4 regions of the Paenibacillus sp. BC26 genome follow, and region 3 is predicted to be linked to each of the others. Evidence: riboswitches for the same ligand, from Rfam matches in the RefSeq annotation. Region 3 holds a riboswitch; each other region holds the start of a gene.
The links. Region 3 has a riboswitch for cyclic di-GMP ahead of BM412_RS02700 (ATP-binding protein). Riboswitches for the same ligand answer to the same signal wherever they lie in the genome.
Positions count from the first base shown of each region.

Region 1 (4,132 bases), 320 kb from region 3:
GTTCCGCAACGGTTTTAATAGACCGCATAATGCGTTCGAACGCCGCTCCCGCATCACATACGGCTTGATTTCCTGATGCTACCTCAACAATTACTTGATCCATGGATTGGATGGAAGCCCGGTTATTAGCCTGGATGTCTTGAACAAGCTCAGCGATTCTCTGGGCGGAGGCGGTGGTTTGCTCAGACAGCTTGCGGACTTCATTGGATACGACGGTAAAACCTCTGCCATGCTCGCCTGCCCGTGCCGCTTCGATCGCCGCATTCAGAGCCAGCAGACTGGTCTGGGAAGCTATGTCTGTAATTAAACTCGTAATATCATCTATTTCTTGTGAACGCTGACCAAGCAGCTTTACTTTGGCAGCCGATTCTTGAACGGCATTGCTCATCGATGTCATCTGCCGGACAGCCTTCTGAATGGCTTCATTCCCGTTGTCGGCCTCTGTCGCAACCTCGTTCGAGAAATTAGACACGGTGGCAGACGTTTCAGCGATGGTATGGATATCTCGGAGCATCTCTCCGATCACCTTCTTGCCGGTCTGTGCGCCATTCTCCTGTAAATGTGCCGCGGCATCGACCTTATGCATCGTTTGTACGATATCCCCTGCCAAGAGATTAAGCGTGGCCGCGTTGCAGCTGAGCTCCTTGGAGTTCATGAGCACCTGGTCCGACGTTTCCGTCACATTTTCGATAATTTGTTTGACCGCTGCTTGAATTTTCTGCTGTTGGGCCGATTCCAGTGCGTGGATGAAGGCTCTGCGCGTCATAATTTGATAGGTAACGGCGCCGATAAACAAAACAACAAATACGATGTGAATGGAGACCATGGCCAGCGAATAATCACGGGTTCCGTAGACAAGCTCTGGGAAGATTAAGAAGCCGAGTACATGCTGCAGAGCGAAGATGACGGTGCTGATGAGAAGCATTGCGATGAGGTCGTAGTACAAAATAATGGCCAGTACCATAAAGATGGAGAAGTGGTATTCCACCGTCCCGTTACCGCCGGCAATGATGGATATGCTGCTGAAGGTAAGCGAAAGCGTCATAAGAAGCGGAACGCTCTGCTGTTCCTTCTGTAACCGCATGCAAAATCCGGCAAGCAGTAAGCAAGTAAACGGCAATGCGAAGAACGTTTGATTAAGTAAGGAGAGAAGCGTTGAACCATTCTGATCCGGATGATGATCATGCTGCATGGAAAAACCGAGCCAATCGAATGCGTGTACCAGAAGCGATAAAAGTACAATAATTGTAGAAATGAATAACATGACACGGTTTTTCTCTCTAAGCATACAACGAGCCTACCTCCCAATATTTGTATAAATATAAAAAGAGTCCACCCATGTTAAGGATGGACTCCTTTTCACCCGGTAACCTGTCCACCATGGCATCGGTATCGATGCTTTAGGCCTAGGCTTTGCGTCCCAACATTTCCATTGGTTTGCCTTTATCATATGAGAAGTAGTTGTAAAACTATGGTTTTGTAAATATTAACAGGGTTAATTATAGGAGAGTAAAGCCCTATTTGTACATAGCGTAATTTGTAATCTTTTGTCGAATTTGTCAGATCATCTCTTCTGCTTTCACCACTTCATCGAATTTGGCAGCTGTAATCAGTCCGCTGCGAATGGCAGCCTCACGCAGCGTCAGGCCTTCCTTATGAGCGGACTTCGCAATAGCTGCCGCATTCTCATAGCCGATATGAGGATTGAGCGCCGTAACGAGCATCAGGGACTCGTTCAGATGCCGGGCGATTGCTTCCCGATTCGGCTCAATGCCAACCGCGCAATGCTCATCGAAGGAGCGGATGGCATCGCTTAGAATGCGGGTCGACTGCAGGAAGTTGTGAATGATGACAGGCTTAAACACGTTCAGCTCGAAGTTGCCCTGGCTGGCCGCGAAGCCGATTGCCGCGTCATTGCCCATGATCTGACAGACCACCATCGTCAGCGCTTCGCACTGCGTCGGGTTCACCTTCCCAGGCATGATGGAGCTGCCCGGCTCGTTCTCCGGTATTCGAATCTCGCCAATCCCGCAGCGAGGGCCGCTTGCGAGCCAGCGCACGTCGTTCGCGATCTTCATCAAGTCCGCGGCGAGCGCTTTGATTGCGCCATGCACGAAGACGATTTCGTCGTGGCTTGTCAGCGCGTGAAATTTGTTCGGCGCGCTAATGAAGTTCTTGCCGGTTAGGCGGCTGATCTCCGCCGACACTTTCTCGCTGAAGCCCGGCGGGGCATTGAGGCCCGTGCCCACGGCCGTGCCGCCGATGGCAAGTTCGCGCAGCTCCTCGCGGCTTGCTCTAATATTACGCTCGCCTTTCTCCAGCATCCGAACCCAGCCGCTGATTTCCTGGCCGAGCGTAAGCGGAGTGGCATCCTGCAGATGGGTGCGGCCGATTTTGATTACATCCATGAAGCTTGCGCTCTTCTGCTCGAGCGTGGATTTCAGCTGCGCAATGGCCGGCAGGACGAGATCCTCCACAGCAATCAGCGCGGCGATATGCATCGCCGTTGGAAAGGTATCATTAGAGCTCTGCGAGCGGTTCACGTCATCGTTGGGATGAACGGCTGCTTCTTGGCCTTTCTCCTTGAGCAGCTGTGCCGAACGCCGTGCAATCACTTCATTGACGTTCATGTTGGACTGCGTGCCGCTCCCGGTCTGCCAGACGGCAAGCGGAAACTCATCCTGCCACTTTCCTTCAATTACTTCATCCGCTGCAACCGCTATCGCTTCGGCTTTCAGGGCATCCATCTTCCCCAAGCTTCCGTTCACGGTCGCTGCTGCTTTCTTCAAATAGGCAAAAGCGGTAATTAACTCACGCGGCATCTTCTCCGTACCGATTTTGAAATTGTGCAGACTGCGCTCGGTCTGCGCTCCCCACAGCCGGTGCGCCTCAACCTGTATCTCACCCATGGAATCCTTCTCAATGCGAAAATCGCTCATCACGACTACCTCCTCATACGAATGGTTTCTGTTCGGTTTACTTTCTATATACCCAAAATGGCACTTGTTCTATTTCTATGAAAGAGGCGATGCATCTACGAGCATGCATCGCCTCTTTCCCATGATTACCTATTTGCCGGCTTGTAATACGGATTCTCCGGCTAAAACTGACTCCGCAGCTCCGGCGGCAGCTCCCTGCTCTTGCGCGTGTTCGAATCCATCGTCACACAAGTAACGGTAGCATCCCCGCACAGCTCGCCCTTCTCGTTCACGATCTCTTGCTTGAGCACATAGCTGCTCCGTCCAGCCCGCTCCGGCGTCGTCGCAACCGTCAGCCGATCCCCTTGCCTGCATTCCTTGCGATAGTTGATATTGATATTAACCGTTACCGTCTGAACGCCCATTGCCAATAACACATCATAGTGCAAGCCTGCCTGCTCATACCATTCTTCACGTCCCCATTCGAGGTATTCCAAGTACTTGGCATTGTTCACATGCCCGTTTACATCAATTTCCGTCGAACGGACGATAAGCTCCAGATTCGCTTGCATCGATCCTCACACGCCTCCTTTGCCGCGGCCTGTTTTTACAGCTTCGGCCCTAGTTGCCTTCATGTTAGCTGGCGATAGTATGGATGTCAAAGGTTGAGCGCGGAGTGCCGCCGCAACCCACGCTTAATAGCTCCCATTCTGCCACCCGCGAAATCTCCGCTCCCCCTGCCGAACCATAGTTGCCTCGCGTATTGGTGCTTGAGAGATACGAAAGCAAACTCTCACCACCGTTATCACTCCGAATTGCTGCCGATTTGCTGCTGAGAGTACCCATATTGAACTCTCAGCTATCAAACCAACCATTTCCTCCACTCGCTAGATGCTGAGAGTTCCAAAAACGAACTCTCACCGCCGATATCACGCCGATTTACGCCGATTTGCTGCTGAGAGTAGCGATATTGAACTCTCAGCTATCAAACCAACCATTTCCTCCACTCGTTAGATGCTGAGAGTTCCAAAAACGTACTCTCACCGCCGATATCACGCCGATTTGCTGCTGAGAGTTCCGGTATCGATCTCCCAACTTTCTAACTAACCACTATCTCCGCTCGATAGACGCTGAGAGTTCCGAAATTGAACTCTCACCGCCAATATCACGCCGATTTGCTGCTGAGAGTTCCGATGTCGATCTCCCAACTTTCT
Region 1 is NZ_FPAD01000001.1:318,640-322,771, reverse strand. Features, by position in the region: gene BM412_RS01445 (methyl-accepting chemotaxis protein) at 1-1,288, opposite strand, end outside; cyclic di-GMP riboswitch class I at 1,363-1,452, opposite strand; gene fumC (class II fumarate hydratase) at 1,560-2,939, opposite strand; gene BM412_RS01435 (acyl-CoA thioesterase) at 3,101-3,490, opposite strand.
Region 1: another riboswitch for cyclic di-GMP. It lies ahead of BM412_RS01445 (methyl-accepting chemotaxis protein); the one in region 3 lies ahead of BM412_RS02700 (ATP-binding protein).

Region 2 (4,132 bases), 190 kb from region 3:
AACGACGATTAGCAAAATAATGCCTGCAATCCATAAGAAGATGCGCAGCAAATATTTCTTTTCTTGAAACAGACGAATGAGGCTCATAAGCAAGTACCACCCTTGTTATTCAATCTTTGCTTCCCTAACCGAGCTGCCGTAATGAATGTCCGCTTTGCAAATATGTCCGGCAACCGCGATCGGCTGCTTGCCTTCTGCCGCATGCAATAATTGAAGGGCAGCGCTGCGTCCCATCTCATAGAAAGGCTGGTTCGCACCTGTGATATCCAGTCGAAGTTTCCCGTTCAACCCCTGCGCATCATAAGTAACCAGGGACATGTCGTCCGGGACGCGCCTGCCAAGCCGCTCAAGTGCAGCAAGCGCAGCTTCGGCAATCTGATCATTCGCCGCAAAAACAGCCGTATACCGCATCGTCCCCAGCGCATACGCAAGCCGAGAAACAAACGCTTCGATTTCACTCTCGAAATTCTCGAACCGAGTTGGGATGCTCAAGTCGTAATCCGCTTCGAAAGGAACACCTGCTTCGATGAAAGCTTGTCTCATGCCAAGCAGCCGTTCATAGAACGTGCTGAGATCCGAATTGCGTACGAACGCAATCCGCCGATGCCCCTTGGCAAGCAGCAACTTCGTGAGCGAATAAGCGCCCGCAGCGTTATCGCTCGTCACAAAGGGGATATCGCTGTCCCAAACCCGCCGATCTAAGAAAATAACCGGGATCCCGCTTGCCGATAACCGCTCGTAGAGCTGCCGACTGCGCAGCTCGTCCTGTCCCCCGTGGATCGGACTGAGAATAATCCCCTCCACTTGCCTTTCAATCGCGCTCGCAACGAACGACTCCAGCTTATCAAAGCTGCGGTTATCGCTGCTGCTCATCAGCTGATAGCCCTTCGGCTGCAGCGCATCCTCGATCCCGCGCAGGGCGGCTCCCCATAACGGGTTGTCGATGCCGATAACAGATGCGGCGATTAGCCCGCTCCCGCTCATCGATTGAGACACGGAACTCAGCCCGCCATCTGCGAGATAAGTACCTCGGCGGTTGTCCCGTGTTAGAAGTCCTTCCCCGCAGAGCTCCTTAATTGCCTTCTCGATCGTATTAACGCTGGATTGATAGGACTCCGCCAAATTGCGGCTGGACGGCAATCGCGAAGATCCCTGCCACTCGCCTATATGTATGCGCTTTCGAATATCTTCCTTAATACGGTGATACGGGTAGGTAGACAACCAATTCACCTTCATCTCTGCTAGATTAGCTTGACTATATGACATGTGTATCATCTGTGTCAATCCATAGCCTGCTCTTGAATTCCATTGTGATTATAGTCCTAATTATATAAGTCTTTAGTCCTTTATTTAATAACACCGCTCACCGCACAGGCTCATAAATACCAACTCTATCCTTTTAAATAGGTTCCATAGACCCATTCACGCGACTGAGATATTATGGAAAATAAGATTAGAACTATATTCCTACATATTTCGTCAAAATTGAATCGTTTCTCATAGGCAAACCCTTCGAAAGCAGGGGGCGCAAAGTCATTGGGTCTAAGTCTTTTCTCCTAACAAGGAATGGGATACGACAGCCAGACTGCCGAAGTTAATCTGCTGACCTTGGTGCCTCCAAGCGGGAAGATGCGTATCGGTCTATTGCCGCCATCTTGCTCTGAAGGGCCGGTTTTTTTTTTTGTATACCAATATGGACACAGAAAGGATGTGATCGGCTTGGCCACCTCATACGAGCAGTTTAGTTCGAAGCTACTGACCTACACGTTAATGTTTCTTATCCTGTCCTCGCTCCCTATCTATGTAACCGTTCTCTCGCTTGAGCTGATAACCTTTCAAGTTTTCATACGATTCGTCTCTTCCGTCATTCCGCTTGGTTTTGTGCTCTATTTCGTTTACCGGCAGACCTACAAGACGCTGAAAGGGAAATTAATTATTTCCGCCTATTCATTCCTGCTCTGCTCCATCGTCATGTGCTTTATACCCACGCCGAATTCCGGTACCGTGGTCTTCCTCTTCGCGCTTCTCTCCCTCATCTATCTGGACCGCTATGTAACGCTGTTGGCAAGCGGATATGGCATTGTGCTACTCATCGTCCATCAATTGTTTAACCCCTATATGCTCAAAATGGACCTGATCTCCCGAGTCGTACAGTTCACCCTGTTCACCATGTGCTGCATCACTTGTGTCAGCGTATGCATCATCGGACGCCGAATCATCGCGCATGCACAGCGAAGCGAGAAGAAAGCGCTGGATAATGAGAACCGGTACCGGCAAATTTTCGAGCTGTCTCCCGAAGCCAATATCGTTCAAATCGATAATAAGATTGTTCATATGAATCGGTCGGGGCTGGCGATGCTCGGCGCGAAGCATCTGGATGAATTAATCGGCGTTGATGTATTTGACTTGGCTCTGCCGGAGTATCACGACCTGATCCGCGCGAAAGCGGCTGACCTTATTGCAGGCAAAACCATCTTGGATTATACGGAGCTTCGTATTTACAAGGTCAATGGAGAAGTGATCGAGGTGGAAACCAATTCGATATCGACTTTGTTCAATAATCGCCCGGCCATCCTCTCGAACTTCCGTAATATTTCGGAAACGAAGAACGCCCGTGAAACCATTAATTATATGGCTTATCACGATCAATTGACCGATCTGCCGAATCGCTATCAATTCATTATGAAGATAGAAGCAGAGCTTCGGAATGCCGCTAATCATCCATGCAGCTTCGCGGTCTTGTTTCTTGATATGGACCGATTCAAATCCATCAACGATACGTTCGGGCACCCCCATGGGGACCGTCTGCTTAAGAACTTCGCGAAGCGGCTTCAGGCATCGCTGGAGCCTTCATCCTTTGCGGCCAGACTTGCCGGTGACGAGTTTGTCATCCTGCTTCCGAATAGCAGCGCAGAAACGTTAGGGGCGCTGATTGAGCCCCTGCTGGAACGGCTCTCGGAGCCTTTCATCCTCAAAGGGCAAGAGATTAGCGTTACGACGAGCATCGGGATTGCAATGTATCCCAAAGACGGTCAGGATGCCGATACGCTGCTGATTCACGCGGATGCGGCTATGTATGCGGCTAAGAGGCAGGGGAGAAACAACTACGCCTTCTACAGCACGGAGATGAACGAGGTTAATTTGCGGAAAATGATGCTGGAGCAGGACTTGCGCAAAGCACTCCAGCAAGACGAACTTCATTTGGTCTATCAGGGCAAGAAGGATTTGTCAGCCGACCGCTTGAGCGGCTTCGAGGCTCTCCTGCGTTGGACGCATCCGAAGTTCGGTGCCGTTTCTCCGGCGGAATTCATACCGCTTGCCGAAGAAACCGGGCTTATCGTTCCGATAGGCGAGTGGGTAGTGCGGCAGGTGTGCGATCAAATCAATTCTTGGAAGCAAGCGGGCTTGTCCCCCTTGCCGGTGTCCGTCAACTTATCGGTGCGCCAATTCAAGCAGGACAACCTGATTGAGATGCTGAAGACGATCCTGCTGTCCACCGGGATCGAGCCGCGCCTCATTGATCTGGAAATTACAGAAAGCGTTGCTTCATCGAATTTCGAAGCCCCGCTTATAGACAAGCTGCACGAAATGAAGGCGCTCGGTGTTTCCATTTCCATTGATGATTTCGGGACCGGATACTCGTCGCTTAGCTATCTGCGCCTTTTCCCGGTAGATACCCTTAAGATGGACAAATGCTTCATTCGCAACATCGATCACAATCAAGATGATTTGGCGATCGTCACGGCGATTATCGGCATGGCTCATAGTCTCAAGCTTCAAGTGCTCGCCGAAGGGGTCGAGAACGAGACTCAGCTGGCCCTCTTGAAGGAACAGCGCTGCGACGGGGCACAAGGCTATCTCATCGGCTATCCCGTTGCGGCATCCGAAGTAGCCCTGCTGCTTGCTCCGGCCCATGCGCTTAGCAATTCGTAGGGGAGTACAAGCCCGATCCTATGATGGCCCGAACTCCCTCCAAGCTGCTGATCGCCATTAGGTTTGCTGTTCATAGGCAAGCTGATGGCCATCCTCGAAACCTTTGGCAAAGCCGAGATTATAGCCTTGATTATAAGCATTATCGAAGGCTCGATTATAACCCGGACTGCTTAATCCCCGCTTCCTTCCACGCTTCTGC
Region 2 is NZ_FPAD01000001.1:446,455-450,586, reverse strand. Features, by position in the region: gene BM412_RS01960 (AraC family transcriptional regulator) at 1-87, opposite strand, end outside; gene BM412_RS01955 (GntR family transcriptional regulator) at 106-1,266, opposite strand; cyclic di-GMP riboswitch class I at 1,493-1,593, shown strand; gene BM412_RS31750 (putative bifunctional diguanylate cyclase/phosphodiesterase) at 1,567-3,933, shown strand; gene BM412_RS01940 (hypothetical protein) at 3,991-4,132, opposite strand, start outside.
Region 2: another riboswitch for cyclic di-GMP. It lies ahead of BM412_RS31750 (putative bifunctional diguanylate cyclase/phosphodiesterase); the one in region 3 lies ahead of BM412_RS02700 (ATP-binding protein).

Region 3 (4,132 bases):
GTAGTAATAGCTCATATTGGCGAGCTTCGATACTTCTTCTACTTGGATGCGGTCGGTCAGATGTTCCTCTACGTAGTCGATTACCCCTCGGAGACGAGCCCGGTCAAAGTCATCATGATCAGCAAGCACTTTCCTGGAATCTCCCCGAATGAGCAGAAGGAGCAGCTTCTTTATGTACATGCTGACCGCGAGCTCATACCCGCTTTGCTTCGTCGTGACTTCCTGCAGAACGCCGCGGATACATTCCGACGCTTCTGCTCGTGCCGATTCATTCTCTTGGAAAATATAATTCGCCCGGCTGAGCGGGTTCTTCGTCTCGGAGAAGAATCGCATATAAGGCATGGAGCTTTGGTCAATAAATTGCTCCAAATCAAATTGCAAGACGATATAGTTCAGCGGGCTGCTCATGCTGCGATCGCGATGAAGCTGCCTTGCGCCGATCAATGCGATGTCGCCCGTTTGTAGTTTTATGCACTCATCTTCTATATTTACGTCAAGCTCGCCGGTGATTACAAGCAGCAATTCGATTTCGCGATGATAATGCCAATTGATAAACAGATCGTTATTCCGCAGGGATTGAAACACTTTTATGGAGAGCAGCGGGTTCTCGTAAACGACCTTTTCATTGTAAAATTCCACGGTACCATCCCTTCGATAACAAAATCACATAAAACCATACCTATATAGCGCCTATATTTTTGTGGACATGTTCGTCTATACTGTAGTCAGTTGTGTCTCTCTATCTAGCTGACACGCATACTACAAATTATATCATTTCGAGGCTCATGGAGGTAGAAATTTAAAATGTCAAAAGTACGTGTAGGCATTATTGGCTGCGGCGGTATCGCCAACGGTAAACATCTCCCAAGTTTGGCCCAAGTCAAAGACGCTGAAATCGTTGCTTTCTGCGATATCATTGTTGAGAAGGCTGAACAAGCAAAAGCGAAATACGGCACTGAAGAGGCAAAAGTATATTCTGACTATAAACTACTGCTTCAAGACGCGTCGATCGACGTGATTCACGTTTGTACGCCTAACGATTCCCATGCGGTTATCTCCATCGACGCATTGGAAGCCGGCAAACACGTGCTTTGCGAGAAGCCAATGGCTAAAACAGCTGCTGACGCTCGCAAAATGCTTGAAGTTGCACAACGTACCGGCAAAAAACTCAGCATCGGTTACAACAACCGTTACCGTGCAGACAGCCGTTACCTGAAAGAAGCTTGCGATGCAGGCGAGCTTGGCGAAATTTACTTCGCTAAAGCACATGCGATCCGTCGTCGCGCTGTTCCGACATGGGGCGTATTCTTGGACGAAGAGAAACAAGGCGGCGGACCGCTTATCGATATCGGTACTCACGCTCTTGACCTTGTATTGTGGATGATGGACAACTACAAGCCGAAAGTCGTTCTTGGCCGCGCTTACCACAAGCTGTCCCAAAACGAGAACGCTGCGAATGCTTGGGGCCCATGGGATCCAAAACAATTCACAGTTGAAGATTCCGCTTTCGCTATGATCACAATGGAGAACGGTGCAACTGTTATCCTTGAATCCAGCTGGGCGCTTAACTCGCTTGAAGTCGATGAGGCTAAAGTATCCCTCAGCGGTACTAAAGCAGGCGCTGACATGAAAGACGGTCTTCGTTTCAATGGCGAGCACAACAGCCGCCTATATGTAAACAAAGTTGAACTGAACAGCGGCGGCGTTGCTTTCTATGAAGGCGCGAGCGAAACTGCAGAAGTTCTTGAAGCAAGCATGTGGATCGATGCCGTTAAAAACGACAAAGAAACTTTCGTTAAACCAGAGCAAGCGCTTGTGGTTTCCGAAATTCTTGAAGCGATCTACGAGTCTTCCCGTACGGGCAAGGCTGTATACTTCGAGTAAAACATTCATTGAAGCCGGGGATGGCCTTGTCATCTTCGGCTTTTTTGCAATAATTAACGATGTTAGCTATATTTTCGAATTCGACAAAATATGTCAAAGTTCAACGTTATTCGCTCTGTACAGTTTTGGGAAAAAATCTATAATGAGAGTTAAACTAATCTTCAGGAAAATTTTACAACTTAATACCTATGATAAAGGCAAACCATAGGAAACTATGGGACGCAAAGCCGTGGCCTAAGGGATCACTCACCGTGATGCTAAGGTAGACAAGGTTGCCGAGTAGATGGAATCCATCCTATTCGGGTGGTTTTTTTATTGCCATTTTACACTCTGCTGCTAAGTCAATGAACCGGAGGAAGGTTAGCATGGCATCCGTCGCACTCGTCGCCATTTCATTTGTACTCGTATTCAGTTCTTCTCTAATCCTCTTTCATCTGTACAGGCGTATGAATGCAGCAAGGTATACGACAATCTTTTGGCTTATGAGCGGTGCTTTTGTATTTAGTATCGGGATTTGGTCCATGCATTTTGTGGCATTGCTCGCGTATCCGTTCCCGGTCAAGGTGATGTATCATTTCGGTTATGTATTTCTCTCCATGGGTGTTTTAGTCGTCTTGTCCGCGATAGCGCTTCTCTTGTTCGAACGTGCTGCGCAGCGACATCGGACAAGCCTGCTCGTTCTCGGTATTTTGGTACAGACCGGCGGCATCGTAGCCATGCACTACATTGGGATGAAAGCCATCAAAGCCCATGCGACACTCCACTATCAGTCATCCACAGGTTTTGTTTCCATTATCGTGCTGGCACTTGTGTTGGGATTCGTATTCACAAGGCAGCATCGATTCCATAAACTAAGCCGTTTTCGGCAGTTCATCCACGCACTATCGCTATCCGCAGCCGTTGAATTTCTTCATTATAGCAACATGCCCATGATGCATGGCATTACATCGCAATATGCAAGTGAATCTGTGGCTTTATCGCAAAATCAATTCTTTCTGGCCATTAGCATAAGTTTGATCGTTTCCGTAATCTGCATGTATTCAATCGTCATTCTGATGATTGACAGCCGCCTGAAGCAAAGCGAAGAACGCCTTAAGCGGATGAATGAGGCCTATTCGCATATTCTGGATTCCGTGGCCGAGGGGATCTACCGACTGGACGAGCGGGGCAAGGTAATCTTCTGGAATCAAGCCGCTGCGAACTTAACGGGCTTCGAGGCGAATGAGGTACTCGGGCGTAAGGTTGGACTGCGAGCGATGAAGCCGGAGGATGAGGAATGGGATCCCGTCGAGAAGGTGAATCGCTCCGGCAACGCTGACTATGTAGCGGATGATTTGTTTCGCCGCAAGAATGGTTCGACGTTCCCGGTGGAATATCATATTACGCCAATGCGGGTCAAAGGCGAGCAAGCCGGAGTCGTCATCAACTTTACCGATTTAACGCAGCGCAAGGAGCAAGAGGCGTTCATTGTAGAGTCGGAGAAGCTGTCGATGGCGGGCCAGCTGGCAGCAGGCATCGCGCACGAGATTCGAAATCCGCTTACGGCGATTAAAGGATTTATGAAGCTGTTTCAGAACGGGATGAGCAAAATGGAGTATGTCGCCATTATTACGTCCGAGGTTGTTCGGATGGAAGGCATCATTAACGAGCTGCTCCTGCTTGCGAAGCCGCAAATCAGCCGATTTCAAGCGACCAATCTATGCGAGCTGCTAGCCGGAGTCTATACGCTGCTGGAATCACAGGCTAATCTAAACAATGTAGATATCAAGCTGCAATATTCGGAGCCGGAGCTGCTTATTTATTGCGATGAAAGCCAGATCAAACAGGTATTTATCAATCTCATTAAGAACGCAATCGAAGCAACGGAAGGCGGCGGCGAAGTTCGAATTGTGGCAGAACAGGTCGGCAACCACATGATGACCTCGATTGCAGACAGTGGCTGCGGCATTCCTCAGGAGATGCTGGATCAGGTGGGCAGACCTTTTTTTACGACGAAGGAGCAGGGTACGGGCCTTGGGCTGATGATCAGCAACAAAATCATTTCCAGCCATGGCGGGACAATTTCTATTGCCAGCAAAATGGGAGAGGGCACGACGTTCCAAGTAACGCTCCCCGGGGGGTATCGAAATGGTGCATAATCATATCGAAGGCAGCTATAACTGGTTCTTGGTCTGTTTGTCGTTTATTATTGCGCTGTTCGCTTCGTATACGGCATTGAATTTAGCCAGACGCGTTCTGTTGTCGGAAG
Region 3 is NZ_FPAD01000001.1:640,218-644,349, forward strand. Features, by position in the region: gene BM412_RS02690 (AraC family transcriptional regulator) at 1-639, opposite strand, end outside; gene BM412_RS02695 (Gfo/Idh/MocA family protein) at 805-1,884, shown strand; cyclic di-GMP riboswitch class I at 2,071-2,164, shown strand; gene BM412_RS02700 (ATP-binding protein) at 2,250-4,022, shown strand; gene BM412_RS02705 (EAL domain-containing protein) at 4,012-4,132, shown strand, end outside.

Region 4 (4,132 bases), on a different contig from region 3:
TCATGCTTCATTTCCGGAGCATGGCATGGAGATTGGCCAGCTGCTGCAAGCTGCTGACAAACGGATGTACGCAGAGAAATATGTCCGTAAGGCGCAGTTGACCGAACCGGCAGCGTTGCAAGCTTAATCCGTGAGCAAGCGGTAAAGGCGGGATTAAACACCGATGAGAAAAGTTCACATCAACTCCGTTAAGCCGGGAGAAAAGTTAGCTCGCCCTATTTTGCAGGAGAATGGGAACATATTGCTAGGCGCCGGTGTGGAGTTAAATCAACGATTTATCGACAGATTGGCTGGTTTAGGCATCGACATGCTTTTCATTGATGATCCCCTGACAGAGGGCTTAGAGCCGACAACGGCTATTCAAGACAGCACGCACAAAGCGGCATCGGATACGATTTACAAGACGATGAATTCGCTAATGGACCAACAGGTGACCAAAGGGCGAACGATCGCCCCCGAGCTTGGCCGCACTTTCCGTAAAGTATTCGGCGATATTATGCAGGATCTCATTCGGCGTGAAGATGTTATGGTCAGCTTGACCAACATTCACGTGGCGGACAGCTACTTGTTCCACCATTCCTTGAATGTCACGATACTGGCAGGCATCATGGGGTTGGCCAGAGGATATAACCGTACGCAGCTCGAAGAGCTTGGCATGGGCGCGATGTTATTCGATATCGGCATGACGCGGCTGCCCAAAGAGATTTTGACCAAGACGTCCGCATTAACGCCAAGCGAGCGGATGCTCATGGAGAAGCATACCGAGGATGGCTTCAACATTATTAGAGCGCAGCATGATATTAGTTTACTCTCGGCTCACTGCGCGCTTCAGCATCACGAGCGCTACGACGGCACAGGCTATCCGCGCAAGCTTAAGCGGGAGGCCATTCATGAATACGCTCAAATCGTCGCCATCGCAGATGTATACGATGCGCTTACCTCTCCAAGGCCGCATCGGAAACGATATACCCCATCGGAAGCGATCGAGTTTTTGTTTGCTGCAGGAAATACCTATTTTGATTTAGAATTGATCAAAATTTTTTGTAAGCATATTTCGATTTATCCGGTCTCCACAACGGTACTGCTCAGTTCAGGGCAAGTTGCTGTCGTAGCTATGAACGATCCGCTCGCGGTTCATCGTCCAACGGTTCGGATTATCCGTGAGTCTGATGGAACTGCACCTGCTTCAGCCTATCAGATCGACCTCAAAGACCAACATAAGTTAATGATCGTGAAAGAACTGTAGGTAGGTTAGCATACTGCTGACAACTGCATATCATCGATACTGGCAAACTTATCGAAAGATAAGGACGCAAAGTTAAAGGGTCTAATGTCCGCTAATAATGAAGTAGCGAACGAATGACAGCCTGACTGCCGAAATGAACACCCGAGTCTGTCTCGGGGTACTGAAGCGGCTCCGTTCTTGTATGAGGAAGCGCTTTTTCTGTTTTTATGCAAAGTATTGCGGTTGCCGGAGTGTTCTTCATATGTAAAGGGGGAATGGATGTGACAGGCATGAATGAAAGAATTGGTTTCAATAATAAACCTACCTTTGCTATGAAGGCATTGCTGCACAGCCGTACTATGGTTGAGAAAGAAGGGTATGTTGCTACAGGCGTACTTGCCCATGCAGAAGGCGAAATGATGGAAATCGAGCTTACGGAGTTCAAGAACTTCGAGCTCGGAGATCCGGTTAGCTTAACCGTGTATTCACCTGTCGGTATTCACCGTCTGCAATCGACGATTATTGCAAAGGCGGAAGGTTCCATCGCGGTTATTTTTCCGATCCGTTCATTGGCGGGACTGGATGAGAAGCGGGAATCGCCGCGTATCGATATCGAGGCAAGAGGTACGATTTCGCGAACATACTCGCAAGAGATAGAAAACTCCAAAGGGGAGAAATTGACGATAGAAGCTACAGACAGCTTCGATATAGAGCTAAGAAATATAAGCGACACCGGCATAGGTTTTTCCTTAATGAGCCCTCCAACGCTCGCGAATGGGGATATCCTCACGACGAGCCTATCACTGGGCTTTAAGTTGGAGTGCGAAATTGAAATAATCCGCAAGGACGATGGAAGTGAGTGGAAGTTTTACGGAGCTCGCTTTCAAGGGTTAGACGAGCAGCAGCAGAGGGCGCTTCGGGCGTACTTGCTGCGTGTGCAGATTGAAGCCTATTTCAAGCTTAAGAAGGAGAAGGCATCGGCTAAGAAGAGCAGATAAACGTGATTTCGGCGTTGCTGGCATAAGAAGACGTTTGAACGGATGATGGTGATCCGGCAGCGTCTTCTTTTTTTATAAGTCAGCTCGTCAATTATGGTACAATTGGAAAAATAACGAAAAGAATGCGGCGGGGTTTGAGCAAAAGGGGAAGTGGTTATGCGAAGTGGGCTGACGGGACTAGCTGCGCTGGCCGTGGCGATCGTGCTGGCTGGTTCGGCTTATCATTACGGAATGTTCTTTGATACAATCTTTTATCGGTGGGAATCCATCCTTATCGTCGTCTGCGTGTTCATAGTAGGAGCAGATATAGCGGCTCACTCTCGGAAAGCGGATACGCGGCTTAGGAAGGGCGTTCCGGCGGCGTTTTATGGACTGCTTGCGATTGCACTGCTATATGCAGTGGCGCTGATCCATCGTCCTGCTTCCGTGTTAGGCAGCTTCGATGAGGCCTTGCGATGGACGGCATATACGGCTTTTGCCGTCACCTTGTACAGCTGGTTCTGTTCAAGCTCCGATACGACTGTGCGGCGACACCGCCTAAAGTGGCTTTCTGCGGCCATTCAGGGCTCAGGCGCTTTCGTTATCACGGGAGCGATCGCGGGATGGATGGGGTGGGTTGCTTTTCCCGAAATCATCATGACTACCGGCGATGCAAGACTGTCCGCTGTTGGAGCGCGTTTGTCGGGGTTCATGCAATATCCGAATTTCTTAGGTGCCGTAGCCGGTGCCTATCTCTTATTCTATTTGCTCTTGCTAATCAGGGAAAAGGCTTCGGTATCGTCGTTTATCGGGGCTGCAGCCGGGGTGCTGCCTGCTGTCTTGGTACTGCTGCTAACCGAATCCAGAGGAGCTTGGCTCGTGACCGCCCTGGCATGGGTTGGCGGCCTTCTGCTGCTGCGCAGTAAGGAACGCGTCACTTGGCTTATCTTTAGCGGCTGGGCATTGATAAGCGGCGGGGCTGCATATCGAGCTGTCGTTCATGCAGGATTACGCAGTGGGGATGCCGGTGATGGTACTAGCAAGTTTGTACAGGATGGGGCAACTTCGCAGGAGACCGTATTGCTGATTCTGATAGGTGTGGCTGCACTTGCCGGATTTACTGCTTTGAGATGGATGCAGGCACGAGGACGAGAACAGCTGCTCAGCCGAATAGCATGGGGCTGCTGGCTTGCAGGATTATTTGGCATGGTCATGCTCCTTCCATCGGTTATTCAAGGACGTTTAAGCGGCGGGTTTCAGACGGCCGGCGCGCGCGGGTTATTTTATAAGGATGCATGGCTGCTCATGAAGGAAGCGCTGTTCTTCGGCCGTGGCGGCGACACATGGCGGATGTTGTTTACCCAAGTGCAAACCGCGCCTTACGTTGGGAATGAAGTACATAGCGGTTACATTGAAATTGCGCTTGATCTGGGTCTTGTCGGGCTGTTGGTTGCTGCCGTGGTCTTCTTTGTCTTGCTGCGCGGCGTATGGCGGTCGAATCCGATCGGGCTTCTGCCGATTAGCGTGCTGCTGCTGCATGCGGCGGTGGACTTCGATATGTCCTTCGGGTATTATTGGCTCTTGCTGCTCAGCTGGGTGGTCTACTATTCGGGCGAACCTACGGGGTCGATCAAGCACGCCATTCTAGCAGCTCTGCCGCTGCGACAGCTGCGCACTGCGCTGCTTGTCGCAGCCGCAGCAAGTCTCACCGCCGCCGCTGTGTTCAGCGTGCGGTTCGACCGCGCCGTGCAGTACCGCGAGGCGGCTGTGTCAGCCGCTCGCAGTGCTGCTGCGCAAACAGCCGCGCTTCGCGCGGCGCTCGAGTTGAATCCGTATTGGACGCGGATTCGACTCGAGCTTGCCGCACTGGCACCGCCGCCGGAACGGGCGGTGCTGCTGGCGGCCGGACTGCGCTATGAGCCGCAGTCCG
Region 4 is NZ_FPAD01000002.1:344,084-348,215, reverse strand. Features, by position in the region: gene BM412_RS17995 (GGDEF domain-containing protein) at 1-127, shown strand, start outside; gene BM412_RS17990 (HD-GYP domain-containing protein) at 164-1,246, shown strand; cyclic di-GMP riboswitch class I at 1,278-1,379, shown strand; gene BM412_RS17985 (PilZ domain-containing protein) at 1,558-2,223, shown strand; gene BM412_RS17980 (O-antigen ligase family protein) at 2,380-4,132, shown strand, end outside.
Region 4: another riboswitch for cyclic di-GMP. It lies ahead of BM412_RS17985 (PilZ domain-containing protein); the one in region 3 lies ahead of BM412_RS02700 (ATP-binding protein).